3 regions of the Serratia sp. AS12 genome follow, and region 1 is predicted to be linked to each of the others. Evidence: riboswitches for the same ligand, from Rfam matches in the RefSeq annotation. Region 1 holds a riboswitch; each other region holds the start of a gene.

Region 1 (7,438 bases):
GACGTTGAGATCAGGAGGCCGGCTCTGCCTGTTCCACCTTCAGCGAGACCAGGCCGATGCCGCGTTTTTTCGGGGTAAAGCCGCCGCTGGCTCCTTCCTGCGGTTCGGTCGGGGCCGGTGGCGTGATGCTGATGTTTTGCGCGCCGCCGGGGTTGTTGAAGCGCAGGGTGACGGTGGTGTCCTGCTCGCCGAGCGACACGAACTGCTCTTCGTCGCCCACGCGCACCGAGATCGGCGCACCGACGTTTTTGCCGTAGGCGCGGGCGCGCAGCACCAGATCGAAGGTCGGCGGCAGCGGGGCGACATAGTCGATGTTGACCGCCGGCGCGAGGTTGGCGTCCGACCAGCGGCCCCAGTCCTCGACGCTGGACACGCCGGTAATGGCCTTCACCTGTTGCGGCATGCCCGGCAGCATAAAGGCGATGGCGTCCGCCTGATATTTAACGGCGGCGTCGTCCACCTTCAGTTTGTCGACGGCGTTCTGGTAGGCGGCAACGCTGTCCGCTGCGGGCTCGGTAAAGCTGACTTTGCCGCGGTAGCTGCCGCCCTTGGCCTGCACGATATGCGGCGGGGCGGCCAGATTGCCGGAAGCCACGCAGGTGTCGGTGCTCAGCGCCAGTTCGGGCGCCCACACCCGGCCAATCTCATAGCATTTATCCACCCAGACAAACTTTTCACCCGCCCCCAGGCCGGCGAGCTGCTTTTTCAGCGGTGTGGAAAGATAGACGTTAAACATGGGTTCGATTTTATTGTCCGTCACCTTGAGGATAAACGGCACCTTAAAGCTGATGCCGGAGAAGGTGAAACTGTTGCGCTGGGCATCCAGCTGATAATCGGAAATGCTGTTCGGGAAGCCCCATTGCTTCACCACCGCCGGTTTCCAGCCGTTGATTTTTTCTTCGATATTCAAGAAGACGGTAGCCAGCGTGGGGCTGGACAGGCTGCTGCGGCCGAGGCCGATATAGTTGTCGCCGCCCATCACGTCCAGCACAGTGGCGCCGTTGTCCAGCGTGCTGCGTTTTTCGTTATGCTGCGCGCTTTGCGGCTGCCTGCCGTCGATAATAAAGAACAGGTTGCGGCGCTTTTGTTTGGTCAGAATGTCGTAGGCGGTGTTGTTCATCGCCAGATGATCGGAAGACACCACGATCACGGTGTTTTTGAAATACTCCGACCCTTTGATTTTGTCGATCAGGGCCGCGATATGCTGCTGGCTACAGGCCACCGCGCTCAGCGAACGGTTCTCTTTGTTCTGCCGGCTATAAGATTTTTTACTGCAGCTCGCGGAGATAAACCCGTCCGGGTGGTGGGTGTCCACGGTCAGTGCAAACAGCGAGAACTTTTTGTTCTGCTGCGACAGCTCGACGAACTTGTCGAAAACCACGTCCAGCACGGTATCGTCGTACCAGCCCCAGTCATTTTTGTAGCCCGGATCGCGGACCTGTTCGCGCAATTCCTTGTAGCCGTAGGCGTGGTCAAAGCCGTGCGATTTCAGGAAAGTGTCTTTTCCGGCGAAGGCCAGTTCGGCGCCCTGATAGAAATAATTGTCGTAGCCGGCGGCTTTCAGCACGTCGCCCAGGCAGACGTTTTCCGGGTAGAAGGTGGAAACGGCGCTGGAGGCGTTGCCGTCGAACGGGGCGAACAGCGGAATGCCGCACTGTGAAGCCACCATGCCGGCAATGGTATAGCCGGTGCCCGGCAACTGTTGGGTATTGCTGAAGTCGATGCCGTTTTCACGGTGCCGATTCAGCTCGTCGGCGAGATCGGGAAAGATTTCCGGGTCGAAATAGGTGCGCTCAAGGCTTTCGGCATAGATGTACACCAGGTTCGGCGCTTTGCCCTGCAGGCTCTTTTTCGGCGCTTTGTAGTAGGTGTAAAAATCGGCGGTGTCGCCGGTAATCTGGCTTCTGAGCAGCAGCGAAATATCCTGAAAAGCCGGGGTGGTGCCGACGGAGAACAGCGCCAGCAGCACGGCGAGCACGCTGTAAACCACGCTGCTGCTTTTCGCTTTGTGCCGCACCAGGCTCCAGGCCAGCACGGCGAAAATCAGCGCCAGCACCGCCAGCAGGCCGATAAACGGCAGCACGTACTTGCTGACGCCGGCCCCTTTCATGCTGCTGGTGAGGGTGTAGATCACCGCATCGGTGATGCCGTCGCCGGTAAAATAGTTACTGGCGATCAGAATAACATTGAGGATCAGATAGCTGCCCAGCAGGATCAGCAAAATGGAAAGCCACCAGCGGTTGGCGGCGGCCTTGTTCCGGTAGATCAAAATTGAGGCTAAAAAAAGTGCAAACGAGACTAATGCTGAAACCATCCACCGTACCCTGTCTGATTAAAAAGAAAATCTTAACTGCCCTGGCAAAGGCTGCTGAACCTGTCGCAGCGCGAAAGAGGAAGGGTATAGCGCATTGAACGCGCCAGGGTCAATGCGCGTTTGCACAGCGGGGTGGCCGCCAGGCGTGAATGAACAATTTTGTGACAATATTGTGACCATAGTCACTACTGAGAGGCGTGGGCGCTGAAATATTGCTCGCCGGGCATTTGGCTCTACCATTAATGAATGGCGCTGATTGCAGACCGGCGAGGCGCATTAACCTGTTCAGGAGAAAACATGCAGAGCATTTCCACCACCGTACTGGATGATTTGGCGCCGCAGGGCGTACTGCGCGCGGCGATCAATTTAGGCAATCCGGTGTTGGCACAATGGGGGCCGGATGGGGAACCGCAAGGCGTGTCGGTCACGCTGGCCGGCGCGCTGGCGCATGAGCTGGGCGTGGCGCTGGAGCTGGTGACCTATGATGCGGCGGGCAAGGTTTTCGTCGCGCTGGAAACCGCCGCCTGGGATGTCGCCTTTATGGCCATCGAACAGGTGCGGGCGGAGCAAATTGCCTTCAGTGCCCCTTACGTCATTATTGAGGGCACCTATCTGGTGGCGCAGGAGGCGCCTTATCGACAAGTGGCCGAGCTCGACAGGCCTGGCATGCGCATTGCGGTGGGTCAGGGCGCGGCCTATGACCTGTATCTGTCGCGTACTTTAAAGCAGGCGGAACTGGTGCGGGCAGAGACTTCGCCTGCAGCGATCACCTTATTCTTCGAGCAAGCGTTGGACGCCGCTGCGGGCGTGCGTCAACCGCTGCTTGCCGCCGCTGCGGCGAACCCGGGCTACCGGGTGCTGGACGGGCATTTTACCGCGATTCACCAGGCGATGGCGGTGCCGCGCGGTAAAGAGCAGGGGGCAGCCTATGTGCGCTGTTTTGTGGAAAGATGCAAAGCCAGCGGGTTGGTGCAGCAGGCGCTGAAGCGCAGCGGTCAGGGCGATGTGACGGTGGCCCCTACGGCGTGAGGCGGTCGGCAACGGCTTTTGTGGTTCGAGGGTAGGGGCGCTGCATACAGCGCCCTTGCGGATACCCCTTAATGCAGTTCCACGGCGTATTGTTCCACCGGGGTGATTTTCTTGATCAGCTTGTTGTCGAACAGGAATTGTTCGTAAGCCTGGTAGCGCGCGGTGTCCAGCCTGGCCGGATCGGTGGCGAACAGCGGCAAGCTCGCCTGCCACGCCTGCTTGTTCAGTTCGGTGTTCAGCTCCGGATGGGTTTTGGCGAAGGCCAGCCAGGTTTCCTGTGGGTGAGCCTGCAGGTAATCGTTGCCTTTTTTCAGCGCGGCGAGGAATTTCCTGATCTTCGGCTCGGCTACCGCGTCGCGGTTGGCGACGATGATCAGTTCGTCATAGGCCGGCACGCCGTAGTCTTCGACGTTGAACACCACCGGATTTTTCCCCTGCAGTTTCAACTCCAGCGCTTCAATGTTGCGATAGCCGCCGATCACCGCATCGACCTGGCCCGCCAGCAGGGCGCTGGTCAGTTGGAAATTGACGTTAATCAGCTTCATGTCGTTCGGGTCGATATGCGAATGTTTGACCATGGTTGCCAGCGTGGCCTGTTCGATGCCGCTGACGGAATAGCCGATTTTTTTGCCTTTGAGATCCGCCGGCGAGGTGATGCTTTTATCCAGCGTCATCAGGGTATTGAGCGGTGAGTTAATCAGGGTGCCCACGCGCACTAACGGCAGGCCCTGATCGGCGAAGAAGTGCAATTGAGGCTGATAGGTGATGGCGAGGTCGGCCTGTTTTGCTGCCACCAGACGCGGCGGCAGCGCCGGATCGGAAGGGGGCACAATCTTGACCTCAAGGCCTTCGGCCTTGAAGGCGCCAATTTGCTCGGCCACCATGATGGGTGCGTGATCGGGATTGATATACCAGTCGAGCACCAGCGTCAGTTTTTCGGCGGCGGCAGCATTGCCGGCCAGAGCGGCGCTGAGCATCAGCCCGCAGAAGGTTTGCTTGATCATTTCTTACCCCAGTCGTTAAAAAGTTATCAGTCGTTTTCCGGCGCCCAGTCGATCAGGCGCAGCAGCAGCGCATTCACCGTCATCCACAGCAAGACGGTCATCAGCACCAGAATAAACAGCGCGGCAAAGCAGACGTCGGTCTGCATGCGCGCGTTGGCGTTCAGCATCACGTAGCCCAATCCCTCCGCCGAGCCGACCCATTCGCCGATAATGGCGCCGATGGGCGCGACGGCGGCGGCCATGCGCAACCCGGAACCAAAGGCCGGCAGCGCCGCCATCAGCCGCACATGGCGCAGTTGCGCCCAGGGGGAAGCGCCCATGGTGCGGGCCAGATCGAGATAATCGTTATTGACCCGGCGCAGCCCGTCAAAGAACGCGGAGGTGACCGGGAAGAAGATCACCAGTACCGCCATCGCCACTTTGGCGCTCATGCCAAAGCCGAACCACAGCACCAGCAGCGGCGCCAGCGCAAATACCGGTATCGCCTGGCTGGTCAGCACCAGCGGCATCAGCCAGCGTTGCAGCCGGGGCGAATAGATCATGCACAGCGCCAGCGCGGCGCCGAGCAATACCCCAATCCCCAGCCCGCAGGCAATTTCCGAGGCGGTGATCAGCGTGTGATAAGCAAGATAGGCGCGCCCGCTCCACAGCGCCTGCGCCACCGCAGAGGGGGAAGGCAGCAAAAAGGCGGGAATATCGCCCAACGTGATGAGCCACCACAGCAGCAGTAAACCGGCGAACACCGTCAGGCTGCGGCGCACCTGCGACAGGCGGTTTTCAATGAGCGGTTTCATTCGGCGGCCCTCATCAGTTGCTGCAACAGCTCGCCCTGGCTTTTCAGCAGATGGGGATCGTCCGGTGCGCGCGGCGGCAGGCCGCTGATGATATGTGTATCGTCAATGCCGTCGGGGTAGCGGGAGAGCACCAACAGGCGATGGCTCAGGCGGCAGGCCTCCATCGGATCATGGGTAATCAGCAGCACGGTATGCTGCGCCAACAGCTCGGCCGCCAGGGTTTGGATCATGGCGCGGGTAATGGCGTCCAGCGCCGAGAAGGGCTCGTCCATCAGCACAATCGGCTGGCGTTCATACAGCGTGCGCGCGATGGCGGCGCGCTGGCGCATGCCGCCGGACAACGCCGAGGGCAGAGCTTTGGCGTAACCGCTCAGCCCCACGCGCTCGAGCAGATGCCCAGCCCATTCCCGGTCGGCTTTTTCACCGCGCAGCCGCGCACCGAGGCTGATGTTTTCGGCGACGGTCAGCCACGGATAGAGCAGGTCCTTTTGCCCCATATAGGCGATGCGGCCGGCTATCGGCAGGCCATCGCTGCCGGTCACCTCACCGGCGGTGGGCAGCATCAGCCCGGCGATAATCTTCAGCAGGCTGGTTTTGCCCGCGCCGCTGGCGCCGAGCAGGGCGACAACGCTGCCGCCGGCAATATCGAAACTCAGCCGATCGAAAATCACCTGCCGGCCAAAGCACAGGCTGAGATCCCGCACCTGAATGCCGGGCGGCGCGATGCGGTCACTCATGAGGCGTTCAACCCCATCTGCCAGAAGGCGGACTCCAGCCGGGTGGCGGTGGTGAAAATCCCCGCAAGCTCGGTAAAGCGGCTTTCTGCGCCACGCTGGTGGCCCACGCGCTCCAGCAGATCGAGGGCTGCCTGCACGCCGGCCAGATAGTTTTTATCGCCATAGTTGCGGATCCACGAGGCGTAAGGATTGCCCTCCATCACCGTCGCCGGGTCGTCAAGCAGGCGCAGACCAATCTCGGCATAGCCTGCGACGCAGGGCATCAGCGCCGCCAGCAGATCCAGCGCATCGCCGGAGTGGCCGATATCGAGCACATAGCGGGTGTAGTTCAGGGTTTCCGCCGCCTCGGGTTCGGCGGCAATCTCGGGTTCGCCCAGCCCCCAACCGGCGCAGTAAGCCAGATGCAAAGGCAGCTCGGCGACGATGGCATTGAGCGAAGCGGTGGCCGCGCGCATCTCCGGCAGCGTGCGCAGCTTGCTCACCAGCAGGGCGTAGGCGCGGGCGAAGTGGATCAGGAACAGATAATCCTGGGTCAGATAGCGGCGGAACGCGGATTCAGGCAGCGTGCCGGCGGCCAGTTGCTGAATAAAAGGATGAGCAACGTAGTCCTGCCAGTCCGCGCCTGCCTGTTGGCGCAGCCGTCCGTAAAGACCGTTATCGAAAAGGGGAGTAAACATGGGACCTCCAAAAGTGAGTGGAGATCCGGGCGCGCTGAGGTATGAACAGGCAATGACCGAGAGAGTGATTGCCGACCCGTCCCTTCGCTGGCATGACCCAGATCAGGTTCAAAGGGTTCGGCTTGCGCCATCTCAGCCCGTAACAGGACACCCCTCGGAGGAGCCTGTTATACGATATTTGCTTTTTGATTACAATGCTCGGACGAGGGGGAACGGCGGGGGCGGCAATCGGTTCGTTTAGTGCGGTTCGCGACGATTTCTCTGGCACCGGCGGCGGCATTTTTGCACTGTAATCCGGTAATGTTGACTCTGAGGAACACTCCCATGAAGAAGATCGGCTTTCTCTCTTTTGGTCACTGGACGCCTTCGGCACAGTCCGGCACCCGTTCGGCGGCGGATGCGCTGCTGCAATCCATCGATCTTGCGGTCGCCGCAGAGGAACTCGGGGCGGATGGCGCCTATTTCCGCGTGCATCACTTTGCCCGCCAGCTCAGCTCCCCGTTCCCGCTGTTGGCCGCCGTCGGCGCCAAAACCCAACGCATTGAGATCGGCACCGGCGTGATTGATATGCGCTATGAAAACCCGCTTTATATGGTGGAAGACGCCGGAGCCGCCGATCTGATTTCAGGCGGGCGGCTGCAACTCGGCATCAGCCGCGGCTCGCCCGAGCAGGTTATCGAAGGCTGGCGCTATTTTGGCTATACGCCCGCAGAAGGCGAGACCGAGGCCGATATGGCCCGTCGCCACACCGAGGTACTGCTCGATGCGCTGCGCGGTGAGGGCTTTGCCGAGCCGAACCCGCAGCCGATGTTCCCTAATCCGCCGGGGCTGCTGCGCATCGAACCTTTCTCCGCCGGCTTGCGCGATCGCATCTGGTGGGGCG
Region 2 (7,438 bases), 2.7 Mb from region 1:
CGGCGCAGCGCTTTCAGTTCGATCCAGCGCAGCCGCTGCCAGCCGTGCATACCCAGCGACAGGCACAGCGGGTTGTAACGCTCGGCCAGGTCTCGCATCGGGTTTTCCAGCACCTTCAGGGCGTAGGGTACCGCCATCAGCGCATTGGTGAGGATCACCAACGCATAGGGCGATTGCGGCAACCCGACAGTATCGCTCAACAGCAGGAAGAAACCGGTGGCCAGTACGATCCCCGGCATCGCCAGAATCACCATGCCGCTCAGTTCAAGCGTTTGGCCCCAGCGCAGCCGCTGTTTCAGCTTCAGTTCACGGCTGCTCCACAGCAGCATCATGGTCAACACCACGCACAACGCGCCGGCCCCGAGCGCGATACGCAGTGACGTGAACAACGCTTGCCACAGCACCTGCTGTTGCAGGACGTTGACCATCGTCTGATTGGCGCCATCGGCAATCACCGCCAGCAGCGGGGGCAGCAGCAACAGCAGGGCGGCGGCGATCAGCAGAAAATCGCTGGCGCGACGCCACAGGCTGTCTTCGGGATTGCGCCAGATGTGGGCCTGGGTACTGCCGACCGGCAGCGCCTGGCTCAGCCGCTGGCTGAGCACTACCAGGCTCAGACAGCACGCCAACTGGATCAGCGCCAGCAGGGCGGCGCGGCTGAGATCGTAGTCATAGCTGAGTGCCTGGTAGATCGCCAGTTCTATGGTGGTGGCCTGCGGCCCGCCGCCCAGTGACAGCACGGTGGCGAAGCTGGCGAAACAGAGCATGAAGATCAGCGCGCCGCTCGGCAGGATTTGGCGGCGCAACGCCGGCCACTCGACGAAGCGGAACTGTTGCCAGCCGTTCATGCCGAGCTGAGCCGCCAGTTGGCGCTGTTCGACCGGAATGTTTTCCAACGCCTGCAGCAGCAGGCGGGCGGCCAGCGGCAGATTGAAAAACATATGCGCCAGCAGGATGCCTTGCAGACCATAGGGGGAAAAACTGTAGTTGATGCCGAGCCAGCCGCACAGCAATGCCAGCCAGCCCTGCCGGCCATACACGCTGAGCAGGCCGAACACCGCCACCAATACCGGCAGCACCAGCGTCATGGCGCACAGCCGCAGCAGCAACAGCCGGCCGGGAAAGCGGCGGCGATACAGCGCGCGGGCCAGCGCGATGGCGGGTAGCACCGAGATCAGCGCGGACAGCAACGCCTGCCAGAAGGTAAAGCGGACTACGTGCCACAGATAGCTGTCCTGCCACAGGCCACGCCAATCGCTTTCCGGTGCGTGCCGCCACAGCGAGCTCATCGCCAGCGCGGCGACGGTCAGGATCAGGCCGGCGGCCAGCAGCCCCGGCCAGAGCCAGTGCGGGATCAGCGGCTGACGGCGGTTTGCCATGCCCGGATCCAGCTACCGCGTTGTTTGGCGACCTCTTCGGCGCTGTATTGCAGCGCGGTCTGGGGTACGGTCATTTGCTCAAAACCGGCCGGCAGTTGAGTCTTGATCACCGGGTACATCCAGTTACCGGTTGGAATGGTGTTCTGGAACGCCGGGGTCACCATAAACTGCATGAAGCGCTCCGCCAGCTCAGGCTGCTTGCTGGCCTTGAGCTTGCCTGCCACTTCAACCTGCAGATAATGGCCCTCGCTGAAGTTGGCCGCGGCGTAGCTGTCTTTCTTCTCTTCGATCAGATGATAAGCCGGGGAGGTGGTGTAGCTGAGCACCAGATCGCCTTCGCCTTTCAGGAACAGGCCGTAGGCTTCACTCCAACCCTTGGTGACGGTGACGGTTTTCTTCGCCAGTTTCTGCCAGGCTTCCGGCGCTTTATCGCCAAACACTTTCTGCATCCACAGCAGCAGGCCCAGGCCTGGGGTGCTGGTGCGCGGATCTTCGTAGATCACCTTCCAGTTTTGATCGCCGTTGACCAGTTCCTGCAGGCTCTTTGGTGGGTTCTTCAGCTTTTCTTTGTTGTAAACGAAGGCAAAGTAGCCGTAGTCATAAGGCACGAAGGTTTTATCCTGCCAGCCGCCCGGCACGCTCAGTTTGGCGCCGTCAACGCGGCTTGGCGCGAATAAACCCGTTTGTTGCGCGGCCTGCAGCAGGTTGTTGTCCAGCCCCAGCACCACGTCGGCGGTGCTGTTTTTCCCTTCCATGCGCAGGCGGTTAAGCAGCGAAACGCCGTCTTCCAGCGCGACGAATTTCAGCTCGCAGTTGCAGTCTGCTTCAAATGCTTTTTTCACCGCCGGGCCTGGGCCCCAGTCGGCCGCGAAGGAATCATAGGTGTAGACCGTCAACGTGGGCTTGGCAAACGCCGGTGCGGCGCACAACAACAGTAATAAGGGCAGGCTTTTTTTGACCACTTTGCACTCCTGAAAGATAAGGGGGCAAAGGTATCTGAGGGCGAGGTGATTACACCGGGTCGCTATGCTCAAATCCCTCCGCCGGTATTGACCGGATCAGGTTCGACGGGTTTGTTCTCAGCAAAACCTGCACGTCGCGTTTTCATCGCGCCGCCGCCGTTTCGCACCCCGTTGAGACGGCGCTATTGTAGAGATTAACGGGCGCCGGCGAAAGGCGCTTATGCTTCCGGCGGCGCAAACCAGGCGGATTTAAAATCAAACCAGCCAAGGGTGTTCATGCGCACACCGCGCATGCTGCGCTGGCCGTGCAGTTGCAGCCAATGATGAAACAGCGGGTGTAACTGGTGACCGCTGACCAACCGTTGGCAAAAATCCGCCAGCGGCAGGGCATTGGCGCGCCATAACGCCGCATCTGCGGCGAGATCGTCATTCATGCAATGCTGCATCAACGGCAACTCATACAGGGTGGCGAACAGCGAGAACTCCAGCGGCAGGTAGAAGTTGGCGCTACCCAGCCACAGATCGCTGGTGGCCTCTCCTTTATGCCAGGCGTCGTAGTTCACCGTCTGCACGTTAAGCCGTACCCCGTGCAGCGCCAGCAGCGGTTCAATTGCCTGCTCAATCGCCTGGAATTCCGAGTGCTCGCTGTAGTAAGTCAGCGTCAGCTCGGTTAACCCGGCCGGCTTTGGCTGCTGCGCCAGCGCACGATTGTGATGCCAGCGCGGCAGGATGCCATAGGCCGGTGACCAATAGCGCTGATAAACCGCTCCGGCATTGCTCAGCAGCGAGATGGGGTTAATCAGCTCGCACAGCCAACTGCGAATGGCCGGATCGGCCGCCAGAGGAGAGCGTTGATCGAACAGCAGGAAATAGCAGCCTTCCTCCAGCCGGCTTTCCAGCTCGTTGTTGCCGGTGTCATCCGCCTGCAACTGCACGCCGGAATGCACCAGGTCCTCGGTGATATCTGGCAGCACCCAGATATTGACCTCATCGATCAGTGCACGGTAGCCGAAGTAGTCATCGAAGGCGTGAATTTTCATTTGGCTGCGGTGGTTGCGCACCACGCTGTATGGCCCGGTGCCCACCGGATGGCGCGAGAACTCCGGCATGCTTTGCCACTCGCGCGGCAGGATCATGGCAGGCACGCTGCCCAGCAGCCAAGGCAACCAGTAATCGGGGCTGTGCAGGTGCACGTCAATCACGAAAGGCGTCGGTGAGGTTACGCTCTCGATATGTGAAAATAGCGGCTGAGGGATCAGACGAGTGAGGGAGCTGATCACATCGTCCATTTCCAGCTCGCGCCCGTGATGAAAATGTATCGCCGGGCGCAGATAAAAACGCCAGTGCAAAGGCGTCAGCGCCTGCCAGTGATGCGACAGGTCCGACTCCAGTTCCCCGTTTTCCTCGTTTATCCGCGTCAGGCCGCTGAAAATCTGCCGGGCCAGATGAGTTTCCGAGCGTCGTAGCGCAGAGCCGGGCAGCAGGTTGTACAACTGGCGATAATAGAGCACGCGCAAGATGTGTTTACCCTGCCGGAAACTGCGGCCAAGCTGGGACAGCAGCATCTGCCGCACCACGTTTTTATCGCCGACCAGTTGCACCAGCTGATCGATGCGGTCTTGCTCCAGCAGTTCCTCCGCTCGCTGCTGCTGCAGGGCCAGGCCGGTATAGTGGAAGGTCAGCCGCGATCGCTTGCCGCGCCCCGATTCCGCCTGCCAGGTCAGCCACCCTTGCTGTTGCATGGCGCCGAGCAATGAACGCACGTGACGGCGCGAGCAAGTGAGCACTTCGGCCAACTCTTGCAGCGTGGTGTCGGTGGTCTCGCCGTGGCAGCGCTGCCACAGGCGAATGAACTGCTGTTGCAAACGTGAGGTAGACATAAAAGAGGAACTCTCCGGCATCAACTCATCAATTTATCTTTCCCCATATTACGCCGATAATTTTCCTCAATGAATGGGGGAGGGGCGAATGATGAAAGCTTTCTTGTCAAAACAGTTCTATCAGCGCTACTTCAGCGCGGTGCGCCGCCAGCACGCCGACTGGTTGGGGCTGGTGCCGGAACAGGCGCGCCTGGAGATGTTGGCTCACCTGACCCAGTGGGATCTTAGGCTACGTCCCACCGTTGACCGTGGTGCCGTCGCAGACCCAAAAGCCCGTTATCCCGACGAAGGGAGCAGCCCATAGTGGGCTATGGGCAAGCCCGCCAACACAGAAAACGGGTTTTTGGGGCGCGACCCGAAGGGCTGGGCCATTTGAGCGCACATCTGTGTTGCGCGCCGCTTATTTGGCCCACCAAACCTCACGACACGCGCCTTGCTGCACGCCCAAATGACCGCCAGCGGCGCTCACGTGCAACGGTGGGGCGTAGCCTCGATATGACGGACAAGCAATACCGCGAGCACCTCTGAGGTTGCGGTAGCAAAAATGTTTCTGAGTAATGGTGTTGTTCACCAGCCAGTGGGGTCATGCCCACTGGTTTTTTTATTATCGGTCGCGGTGATGTTCTTGCAATTTTTTCACCGTAGCCTAAGGTTTTGTCTTCCGCTTTAGGGGCAGGGACGAAGATATGAAACGACTGTACTGGTTGCCGCGCCGCTTTAATCCCATTTTTGCCGCATTCCTGCTGATTGCTTTTCTTTCCGGGATCGCCGGAGCGCTGATGGCACCGACGCTGAGTCTGTTCCTCACCACTGAAGTCAAGGTGCGGCCGCTTTGGGTGGGGTTGTTCTACACCGTCAACGCCATTGCCGGCATCGTCGTCAGCTTTCTGCTGGCCAAGCGTTCAGATACGCGTGGTGACCGACGCACGCTGATCCTGGTGTGTTGCCTGATGGCGGTCGGCAACTGCCTGCTGTTTGCCTTCAACCGCGACTACCTGACGCTGATCACCGCCGGGGTGCTGATGTCGGCGATTGCCAATACCGCCATGCCGCAGATTTTTGCTCTGGCGCGGGAGTATGCCGATAGTTCGGCGCGCGAAGTGGTGATGTTCAGCTCGGTCATGCGTGCGCAGCTGTCGCTGGCGTGGGTGATCGGTCCACCTCTGGCGTTCACGCTGGCGTTGAACTACGGCTTTACCTGGATGTTTGGGATTGCCGCCGCCACTTTCGCGATCTGTGCCTTGCTGGTGTGGTTTACCTTGCCTTCAGTGCCGCGCACCCAACCGGCGGAGCAGGGTGATGCGCTGGACGGTGTGCCTTCGGCCCCGATAGCGTCCGCCAGCGCCTGGCGAAACCGCGATGTGCGGTTGTTGTTTATCGCCTCGATGCTGATGTGGACTTGCAACACCCTGTACATCATCGATATGCCGCTGTACATCACCGCCGATCTGGGCCTGCCGGAAAACCTTGCGGGGTTGTTGATGGGCACGGCCGCCGGGCTGGAGATCCCGGCGATGCTGCTGGCCGGTTATTACGTCAAACGTTTCGGCAAGCGCAATATGATGCTGTTTGCCGTGGTGGCCGGCATCCTGTTTTATGCCGGATTGGCGGTGTTTAAATTCAAGCTGGCGCTGATGGTCTTGCAACTGTTCAACGCCATATTTATCGGCATCATCGCCGGTATCGGCATGCTCTATTTCCAGGATCTGATGCCAGGGCGACCCGGCGCAGCGACGACCTTGTTTACCAACAGTATTTCCACCGGGGTGATCCTGGCCGGCGTGCTGCAAGGCGCACTGGTGGAAAACCTGGGGCACTATGCGGTTTACTGGTTGGCGACAGCCCTGGCGGTGGTGGCGCTGTGGATCAGTATCCGGGTTCGAGAAGTGTAAACACTAACGTCATTAACATTGATGCATGTCATTGAGAACATTAAGCCAGAACCCCAAGCTATACGGACCCGGAGCGCGATAGCGGCGCTCTTGCCCATCTTGCTGCTGAGATGCCGATCCGTTTAGACCATTTGGGTATGCCATGGACAAACTAACACCGCTCAAACCTGTCCCCTCTTTGTGTGCCGTTGCCGCCGTTTTGCTTATTTGGTTTGTCATCCCGGTTCCTGAAGGGGTTGCGCCCAATGCCTGGCATTTGCTGGCGCTGTTTATCGGCACCATCATTGCCATCATCGGCAAGGCGATGCCGATTGGCGCCGTTTCGGTGGTGGCCATCGCGCTGGTGGCAATCACCGGGGTGACTAATCCCGGCAAACCGGGTGCAGCGCTGGAGGATGCGCTTAGCGGCTTCTCCAATCAGCTGATTTGGCTGATTGGCTTTTCGATCATGATCTCCTTTAGCCTCAACAAAACCGGGTTGGGTTCGCGGATCGGTTACTATTTTATTTCCCTGTTCGGCAAAAAGACGCTGGGTATCGCCTATGCGCTGACGCTGGCGGAACTCACTTTGGCGCCGGTTACCCCGAGCAATACCGCCCGTGGCGGCGGGATTATTCATCCGATAATGAAGTCGATCGCCGACAGCTTCGGATCCCGGCCGGAGCTGAACAGTTCCGGCAAGATTGGCCGTTATCTGGCGCTGGTGAATTACAATATCAACCCGGTGAGCTCGGCGATGTTCATTACCGCCACCGCGTCTAACCCTCTGATCGTAAGCCTGATCGCCAAAGGCACCGGCGGCAGCCTGGAACTGTCATGGTCGATGTGGGCGCTCGCCGCACTGGTGCCGGGGCTCTGTTCGTTGGCGGCGATACCGCTGGTGCTTTATCTGTTGTACCCGCCGGAGATTAAAAGCACCCCGGACGCACCGCGTTTTGCGCGGGAAAAACTCGCTGCATTGGGCCCGGTGACGTTGCCGGAGAAAATCACTTTAGGGGTGTTTGCCCTGCTGCTGGTGCTGTGGGCCGGCATTCCGGCGATGATCTTTGGCCCAGCGTGGCTGGTAAACCCGACCACGGCGGCGCTAATCGGCCTGGCGGTGCTGCTGGCGACCGGCGTGTTGAGCTGGGAGGACGTGCTGAAGCACAAGGGAGCCTGGGATACGGTGGTGTGGTTCTCTGCGCTGGTAATGATGGCCAGTTTCCTCGGCAAGCTTGGGCTGATTGACTGGCTGTCGCACTCCGTCGGCAGCGGCATCGATCATATGGGGATGAGCTGGGTGGGGGGCGCTATCTTGCTAACCGCCATCTATCTCTATTCGCATT
Region 3 (7,438 bases), 2.3 Mb from region 1:
ACTTTGCGTGACGGCGCTGGGTGCAACGGTGGCGGAAGCGCAGCAACGCGCATACCAGTTGGCGAAAGGCATTCAGTGGCAGGGCAGTTTCTGTCGCAACGATATTGGCTATCGCGCGATTGCCCGCGGCAAATGATCTGAACGTCGCACCACTATCCAACGGGGCTCTGCATACAGAGCCCTTTTTTTATAGCGTATCTTCTTTCGGTTCCCAGCGGCAAAAATCGTCGTTCGCCACCAGCAGCAGTTCGCGTCCTTCAGGCGCATCCAACCAGGCTATATTCACCGGTTGGCTGCTGTTGCTGGCGCGCCGCGCGATCCAGGCTTCTGCATGCTTATCCAGCCCCGGCTTGATTGATTGCCCATCACAGGTTTGCACCACGCCCTGCTGCCAACGCCCCTGCATTAGCTTCACCTTACCGACACGCAACGCATCGCTCAGTTCAAGAACTCGCCGCGCCTGATATTGGTACAAGGCGATCTCGTCGCTGGTCAACTGCTCACGCCGCGTAGCCAGTTGGCGTTGCATAAAGCTCACCGTGCCATCATCGGCAAAGCGCAATTGAATGGAGTCTTGGTCGCGATCGGCGTCAGTACGCTTAATCTGGCGCAGTTCGCCGTTCTGGTATTCGTACAGGGTGGTGACCGTACCTGGCCCGCGATAAGGGCTGTAGACACTCATCAACACCTGTGGGCGTTGCTGGTCGTCGTCTTTACGCCACAGACGCATAACGCCCTGGTCAGCCACATAGCCGCTGGCGGTAAAGGTGGGGAGATCGGAATGACTGCTGCAGGCGCTTAGACCACCGGCAATGCCAATGACCAGCAGCGCCTGTCGGACAAACAAAAGGGGCGCCATCGCCCCTCTGTTTAATCTTTTCACCAACACGCAGTATTACTTAACTGCGTCTTTCAGTGCTTTACCAGAAACGAACGCAGGCACGTTGGCAGCTGCGATTTTGATTTCTTTACCAGTCTGTGGGTTGCGGCCAGTGCGCTCGCTACGATGGTTTACCTTGAAAGTACCGAAACCAACCAATTGTACCGCATCACCTTCTTTCAGAGACTCAGTAATAGCAGCCAGGGTGGATTCCAGAGCCAGTTTAGCTTGTGCTTTGGAAAGGTCAGCCTTGTCCGCGATTACATCAATCAGTTGAGTCTTGTTCATAAGTTATCCTTACAGTGTGTTTATCGTTTGCAAAGCATCGAGTGCGACGGATATGCCGATTGACAGCACCCTCCTGCATACACGCACCGATAGCCACTTTTTTTACGCCCCCCAAATGTAGACCAGACAGGGTGCGGATGTGAAGCCTTAAGGCATGACAAATCAGGCGTTAAATCACGTTTTCTTGCCTTATTGCGTTAAATTTATCCCGATGTTACTTACCGCGGCCTCGCGAAGGTCCGAACGCAACCCTTTGATCAGCTCTAAATCACGCTCTTCGCAGTCGGCCAACAGGCGGAAAATTTCCCATTGAATGTCCCATTCTTCCTCTACCGCAGGCAGAACCTTCAGCTCATCGTCGGTCATTTCTTTACCGGCCTGAGTCATTTCCAACATCGCCACGGTGCGAATTGACGTTTCGCTGATGGCAATGGCGTGCTCCAGCGTCTCCCCGCTGAGCCGCGAATGGATCAGTTCCCCTAATGCGATACAGGCGTCAATCGCCGGGTAAACGCCGTAAAGATCGTAATCTTCTGCCGAAGGTATCGCCTCTTCCAACTTCTCCAGTTGGCTGTCAAAGTTGACCTTGGCATCCTTCACCACCAGGGTTTCCCACACCAAATCCAGAATGCGGCGGTAAATGGCCGGATCGCCGAACTCGGTCTGCAGGCAGAACATCTGGTAATTCGGATACATACGCTCGCACAAACTGGCCATAAAGGTCAAATGTTGCCAGCTTTCAAGCTTTTCCAGACGTAAATGAATCGGGTTACGTAGCATTATTCACTCTCTTACGCGTTATCTGCGCCGCAGTGTACCCGAAATCGGTCATTGCGGCACCTCTGGATGCTGTTGCAGCCAGCGCTGGAAGGCCGGCCGGCGCGAAGCGATGGCATCGGCCCAGCGGGTGGGTTCCGGTAAACGGTAACCCGCCATGCAGCGCCGTACCCAGGCCAGTGCGCTGTCGGTGCTGACGCGGTGGCCGGTGGCGATAAACAACGGGTTGCAGCGCACCTTGCTCCGCCACACCCAGCCAAGCTGTTCGCCTTTATCCTCCAGCGGCGCCAGCGCACCGGCGGCAACATCCAGAGGAGCGAATTTACCGCACAGGCGCTTCTTCGCCACGCCGATGGTCGGCACATTGACCAACAACCCAAAGTGGCTGGCGACGCCCAGGCGGCGCGGATGCGAGATGCCATGACCATCGACAAAAACCAGGTCCGGCTTCTGTTGCAGTTGCTCCCACGCAGCAAGCAACGCGGGGTATTCGCGGAATGAAAGAAAACCGGGAATATAAGGCATGGTGGTAGCCACGCGGGCAATCTGGTATTCAACCAGTTCCAGCGACGGATACCGCAGTATGGCGATGGCGGCTCGCGTCACCGCACCTTCCTGCTCAAAACCCACGTCAGCGCCGGCGATAAAAGCCGGCGTATCGACCAGAAAGTCATCGTGGCGGATGACTTCAGATGCGAGCCGCAACTGCTCAGCGCGCAGGGCTTGGGTATCGATCACATCCCGTCCTTAACGATGGTATTTCGCCGATTGAGCGTGAACGGCTTCCACAAACACGCCGGCGTTTTCCGGCGGTACGTCCAGATGAATGCCGTGGCCCAGATTGAACACATGGCCTTCGCCGTGGCCGAAACCGGCGAGAATAGTTTCCACTTCCTGACCGATGCGTTCAGGCGACGCATACAACATGGACGGATCCATATTCCCCTGCAGCGCCACTTTGTCGCCTACGCGACGGCGCGCATCCGCGATGTCGGTAGTCCAGTCCAGACCCAGCGCGTCACAACCGGTCGCCGCCATCGCCTCCAGCCACTGGCCGCCGCCTTTGGTAAATAACGTGACCGGCACGCGGCGGCCGTCGTTTTCACGCAGCAGCCCGTCGACAATCTTGTGCATGTAGTGCAGCGAGAATTCACGATAGTCGCGGCCGGTCAGCACGCCGCCCCAGGTATCGAACACCATCACCGACTGCGCGCCAGCTTTAATCTGGGCGTTAAGATACAAAATGACGCTGTCCGCCAGCTTATCCAGCAGCAAATGCAGCGTGGCCGGTTCGGCGTACATCATTTTTTTCAACTTGGTGAAGGCTTTGCTGCTGCCGCCTTCCACCATATAGGTCGCCAGCGTCCACGGGCTACCGGAGAAGCCAATCAGCGGCACTTCGCCTTTCAGTTCGCGACGGATGGTGCGTACCGCGTTCATCACATAGCCCAGTTCCACCTCCGGATCGAACACCGGCAGTTTGTCCACGTCGGCACGGCTGGTGATTGGCGAAGAGAAGCGTGGGCCTTCACCGGCTTCGAAATACAGGCCCAGCCCCATAGCATCGGGAATGGTGAGGATATCGGAGAACAGGATAGCGGCATCCAGCGCATAGCGGCGCAGCGGTTGCAGCGTAACCTCACAGGCCAACTCCGCGTTCTTGCACAGCGACATGAAATCGCCGGCTTGAGCGCGGGTGGCCTTGTACTCCGGCAAATAACGACCGGCCTGACGCATCATCCATACAGGGGTCACATCCACCGGCATACGTTGCAGCGCGCGCAGGTAACGATCGTTCTTCAACTCATTCATCATAGGGCTCCCTTATTCATCTGCCGTTATTGTAGCGATTTATTGCTCACGGCATAAGGCTACGGTGTCCTCTATCAGGCGGCGCGCCACGGTGCCGGGTGGCGGCAACAGCGGCAACTGGTCATAACGGTACCAGCCGGCGTTCAGCAGCTCTTTCGGATCGTGACGAATCTCACCGCGGTGGTAATCGGCCATAAAGGCCATCATCAGCGAATGCGGGAACGGCCAAGGTTGAGAAGTCACATAACGCAGGTTTTTGATTTCAATGTTACTTTCTTCCATCACCTCGCGCGCGGCCGCCTGCTCCAGCGTTTCGCCGACCTCGACAAAACCGGCCAGCACAGTATGAATGCCGCCGCGATGACGCACATGCTGCGCCAGCAGGATCTCATCGTCGCGCCGAATAGCGACGATCACGCAAGGTGCAATCTGCGGGTAGTAACGCTCCCGACAGTGACCGCACAGACAGGCGCTCTCGGTACGGCTGAGGTGCATCTCATGGCCGCAATAACCGCAGAAGCGATGAGAGCGGTAAAAGTCGGCCAGTTGCACGCCGCGCCCGGCAAGCTGAAACAACCCGCGATCGAGCTCGAGCAGTTGGCGCACCGAGCCCATATCCTGCGGCATCGTCTGGCGCACCAGCCACACCGGCAGCCCTTCCCATTCACCAATGGTGCGCGCCATTCGCCCCAGCAGGGAAAACGACGCCGCCGAACCGAACGGCAATTCACCGTGCGGTAACCAAAGCTTGCTTTCATGGCTGACGATCCACCAGCCATTTTCATTACCCGTTAATGCAAGTTCCATATCGTTGTTGCACAACCTCAGCTTCACTGGCACTCTACAAATCGGCCTTGTTACATTTTAATAACTTACTGTTACTTTTTATTACTTACGGAGTCAAACATGCTCAACCGTTTGGAAAGCCTGACTCAGCGCGTTGGTGGTAGTAATGAATTAGTTGATCAATGGCTTCAGGCGCGCAAGCAGTTGCTCGTCGCCTATTGCACCCTCGTGGGCATCAAACCGAACAAAGAAAAGCATACGCCGCTGAATGAAAAAGCGCTGGAGAACTTTTGCCATAATTTGGTGGATTATCTCTCTGCCGGGCATTTTCATATCTATGACAGAATTATCAAACAAGTGGAAGCCGCACCGAGTCCGAAAATGGCGCTATCGGTGAACATCTATCCCAAACTTTGGGTCAATACCGAGCAGATCATGGCTTTCCACGATCGCTATACCGAAGTGGATATCGATCAGGACGTGTGCATCGAATTCCACCAGGCGCTGTCGGATATCGGTGAAACACTTGCGGCACGTTTTGCCCTGGAAGATAAGCTGATCCAACTGGCGACCGAAGCCTCGCAGCAACCGCTGCCGGATAAAGCGCTGGATCAGACGCGTTAGAATTTTGTAGTTTTTTTTATTATCCCTCCTATACTGGAGGGCATCTTGTCGGAGTGCCTAGCGCTGATTTGCTCATCAAATTGGCCAGGCTGAGACCGTTAATTCGGGATCCGCGGAACCTGATCGGGTTAATACCCGCGAAGGGAACAAGAGTAATCTATCGCCACTGGCAGGGCTTCCCGAACGGGGATACTCCGCCTTGCCGGCCAGTATCATTACTCCCTCCGAGCTCCAGACAAGCAATTTTCCCCACTCATTACACTGGTAGGAATTTGCTATGTCTAACGTTAAAAAACCGCGCGCCCGTAAAGAACAGCGCGAAGAAGCCCAGCAGTTTATCGACACTCTGCAAGGCGTATCCTTTCCCAATTCACACCGCATCTATCTGCAAGGCTCACGCAGCGATGTGCTGGTCCCGATGCGTGAAATCCAGCTCAGCCCGACGCTGATTGGCGGTGACAAAGACAACCCGCAATACGAGCAGAACGAAGCTATCCCGGTATATGACACCGCCGGCCCGTACGGCGATCCGCAATCCGAGCTCGATGTGCATCGCGGCCTGGCGAAACTGCGCGCCGGCTGGATCGAAGAACGTGGCGATACCGAAGCCCTCACAGGCGTCAGTTCCGGATTCACTCAGCAGCGCCTGGCGGACGAAGGGTTGGATCATCTGCGCTTCGAACATCTGCCGCTGCCGCGCAAGGCGCAACCGGGCAAATGCGTCACCCAGTTGCACTACGCTCGCGCCGGCATCGTCACCCCGGAAATGGAATTCATCGCCATCCGCGAAAACATGGGCCGTGAGCGTATCCGCGGCGAAGTACTGCGCCACCAGCATCCAGGTCAAAGCTGGGGCGCCAATCTGCCGCAAAACATCACGCCGGAATTCGTTCGCCAGGAAGTGGCCGCCGGCCGCGCCATCATTCCCGCTAACATCAACCACCCGGAATCCGAACCGATGATCATCGGCCGTAACTTCCTGGTGAAGGTCAACGCCAATATCGGTAATTCGGCAGTGACTTCGTCAATCGAAGAAGAAGTGGAGAAGCTGGTGTGGTCCACCCGCTGGGGTGCGGACACCGTGATGGATTTGTCCACCGGCCGTTATATCCACGAAACCCGTGAATGGATCCTGCGTAACAGCCCGGTGCCGATCGGCACGGTACCTATCTATCAGGCGCTGGAAAAAGTGAACGGCGTGGCCGAGAGTCTGACCTGGGAAATGTTCCGCGATACGCTGCTGGAGCAGGCGGAGCAAGGCGTCGACTACTTCACCATCCACGCCGGTGTGCTGCTGCGTTATGTGCCGATGACCGCCAAACGCCTGACCGGCATCGTCTCTCGTGGCGGTTCGATCATGGCCAAGTGGTGCCTGTCGCATCATCAGGAAAACTTCCTGTATCAACACTTCCGCGAAATTTGTGAAATCTGCGCCACCTACGACGTATCGCTGTCGCTGGGTGACGGCCTGCGGCCCGGCTCGATTCAGGACGCCAACGACGAAGCACAGTTCGCTGAGCTGCACACGCTGGGAGAACTGACAAAAATCGCTTGGGAATATGACGTGCAAGTGATGATCGAAGGCCCAGGCCACGTGCCGATGCAGATGATCCGCCGCAACATGACCGAAGAGCTGGAACACTGTCACGAAGCGCCGTTCTATACCTTAGGCCCGTTGACCACCGATATCGCACCCGGTTATGACCACTTCACCTCCGGCATAGGGGCCGCGATGATCGGCTGGTTCGGCTGCGCTATGCTGTGTTACGTCACACCGAAGGAACACCTCGGCCTGCCAAACAAAGAAGACGTGAAGCAGGGATTGATCACCTATAAGATCGCCGCCCATGCTGCTGACCTGGCCAAAGGCCACCCAGGTGCGCAAATCCGTGATAACGCCATGTCCAAAGCTCGCTTCGAATTCCGCTGGGAAGATCAGTTCAATCTGGCGCTCGATCCCGCCACCGCCCGTGCCTATCACGACGAAACCCTGCCGCAGGAGTCCGGCAAAATCGCCCATTTCTGCTCAATGTGCGGGCCGAAGTTCTGCTCGATGAAGATCTCGCAAGAGGTCCGCGACTACGCCGCCGCGCAGGAAGCGGCCAAGCCGATAGAGGTGCAGCTGACCGGTATGGAAAAGATGTCGGCCGAGTTCCGTTCACGGGGTAGCGAGCTGTACCACAGCGCCGGTAACCTTCAGGGGGAGATGAGCAATGAATGATATCATCACGCCTTTCCCCGCCACGCCGCACAGGCTGGGGTTATACCCGG

What was found. Region 1 has a riboswitch for thiamine pyrophosphate ahead of SERAS12_RS16000 (TenA family protein). Riboswitches for the same ligand answer to the same signal wherever they lie in the genome.
Region 2: another riboswitch for thiamine pyrophosphate. It lies ahead of thiB (thiamine ABC transporter substrate binding subunit); the one in region 1 lies ahead of SERAS12_RS16000 (TenA family protein).
Region 3: another riboswitch for thiamine pyrophosphate. It lies ahead of thiC (phosphomethylpyrimidine synthase ThiC); the one in region 1 lies ahead of SERAS12_RS16000 (TenA family protein).

Annotation. Positions count from the first base shown of each region.
Region 1 is NC_015566.1:3,412,827-3,420,264, reverse strand. Features, by position in the region: gene opgB (phosphatidylglycerol--membrane-oligosaccharide glycerophosphotransferase) at 11-2,314, opposite strand; gene SERAS12_RS16020 (ABC transporter substrate-binding protein) at 2,612-3,343, shown strand; gene SERAS12_RS16015 (ABC transporter substrate-binding protein) at 3,412-4,347, opposite strand; gene SERAS12_RS16010 (ABC transporter permease) at 4,374-5,141, opposite strand; gene SERAS12_RS16005 (ABC transporter ATP-binding protein) at 5,138-5,878, opposite strand; gene SERAS12_RS16000 (TenA family protein) at 5,875-6,555, opposite strand; TPP riboswitch at 6,618-6,720, opposite strand; gene SERAS12_RS15995 (LLM class flavin-dependent oxidoreductase) at 6,880-7,438, shown strand, end outside.
Region 2 is NC_015566.1:750,451-757,888, forward strand. Features, by position in the region: gene thiP (thiamine/thiamine pyrophosphate ABC transporter permease ThiP) at 1-1,379, opposite strand, end outside; gene thiB (thiamine ABC transporter substrate binding subunit) at 1,355-2,341, opposite strand; TPP riboswitch at 2,397-2,522, opposite strand; gene sgrR (HTH-type transcriptional regulator SgrR) at 2,560-4,221, opposite strand; gene sgrT (glucose uptake inhibitor SgrT) at 4,310-4,525, shown strand; gene SERAS12_RS03440 (sugar efflux transporter) at 4,908-6,113, shown strand; gene SERAS12_RS03445 (DASS family sodium-coupled anion symporter) at 6,256-7,438, shown strand, end outside.
Region 3 is NC_015566.1:284,433-291,870, reverse strand. Features, by position in the region: gene purD (phosphoribosylamine--glycine ligase) at 1-136, shown strand, start outside; gene SERAS12_RS01315 (DUF1481 domain-containing protein) at 188-859, opposite strand; gene hupA (nucleoid-associated protein HU-alpha) at 896-1,168, opposite strand; gene SERAS12_RS01305 (YjaG family protein) at 1,358-1,948, opposite strand; gene nfi (deoxyribonuclease V) at 1,997-2,683, opposite strand; gene hemE (uroporphyrinogen decarboxylase) at 2,693-3,757, opposite strand; gene nudC (NAD(+) diphosphatase) at 3,797-4,564, opposite strand; gene SERAS12_RS01285 (Rsd/AlgQ family anti-sigma factor) at 4,664-5,167, shown strand; TPP riboswitch at 5,207-5,330, shown strand; gene thiC (phosphomethylpyrimidine synthase ThiC) at 5,445-7,388, shown strand; gene thiE (thiamine phosphate synthase) at 7,381-7,438, shown strand, end outside.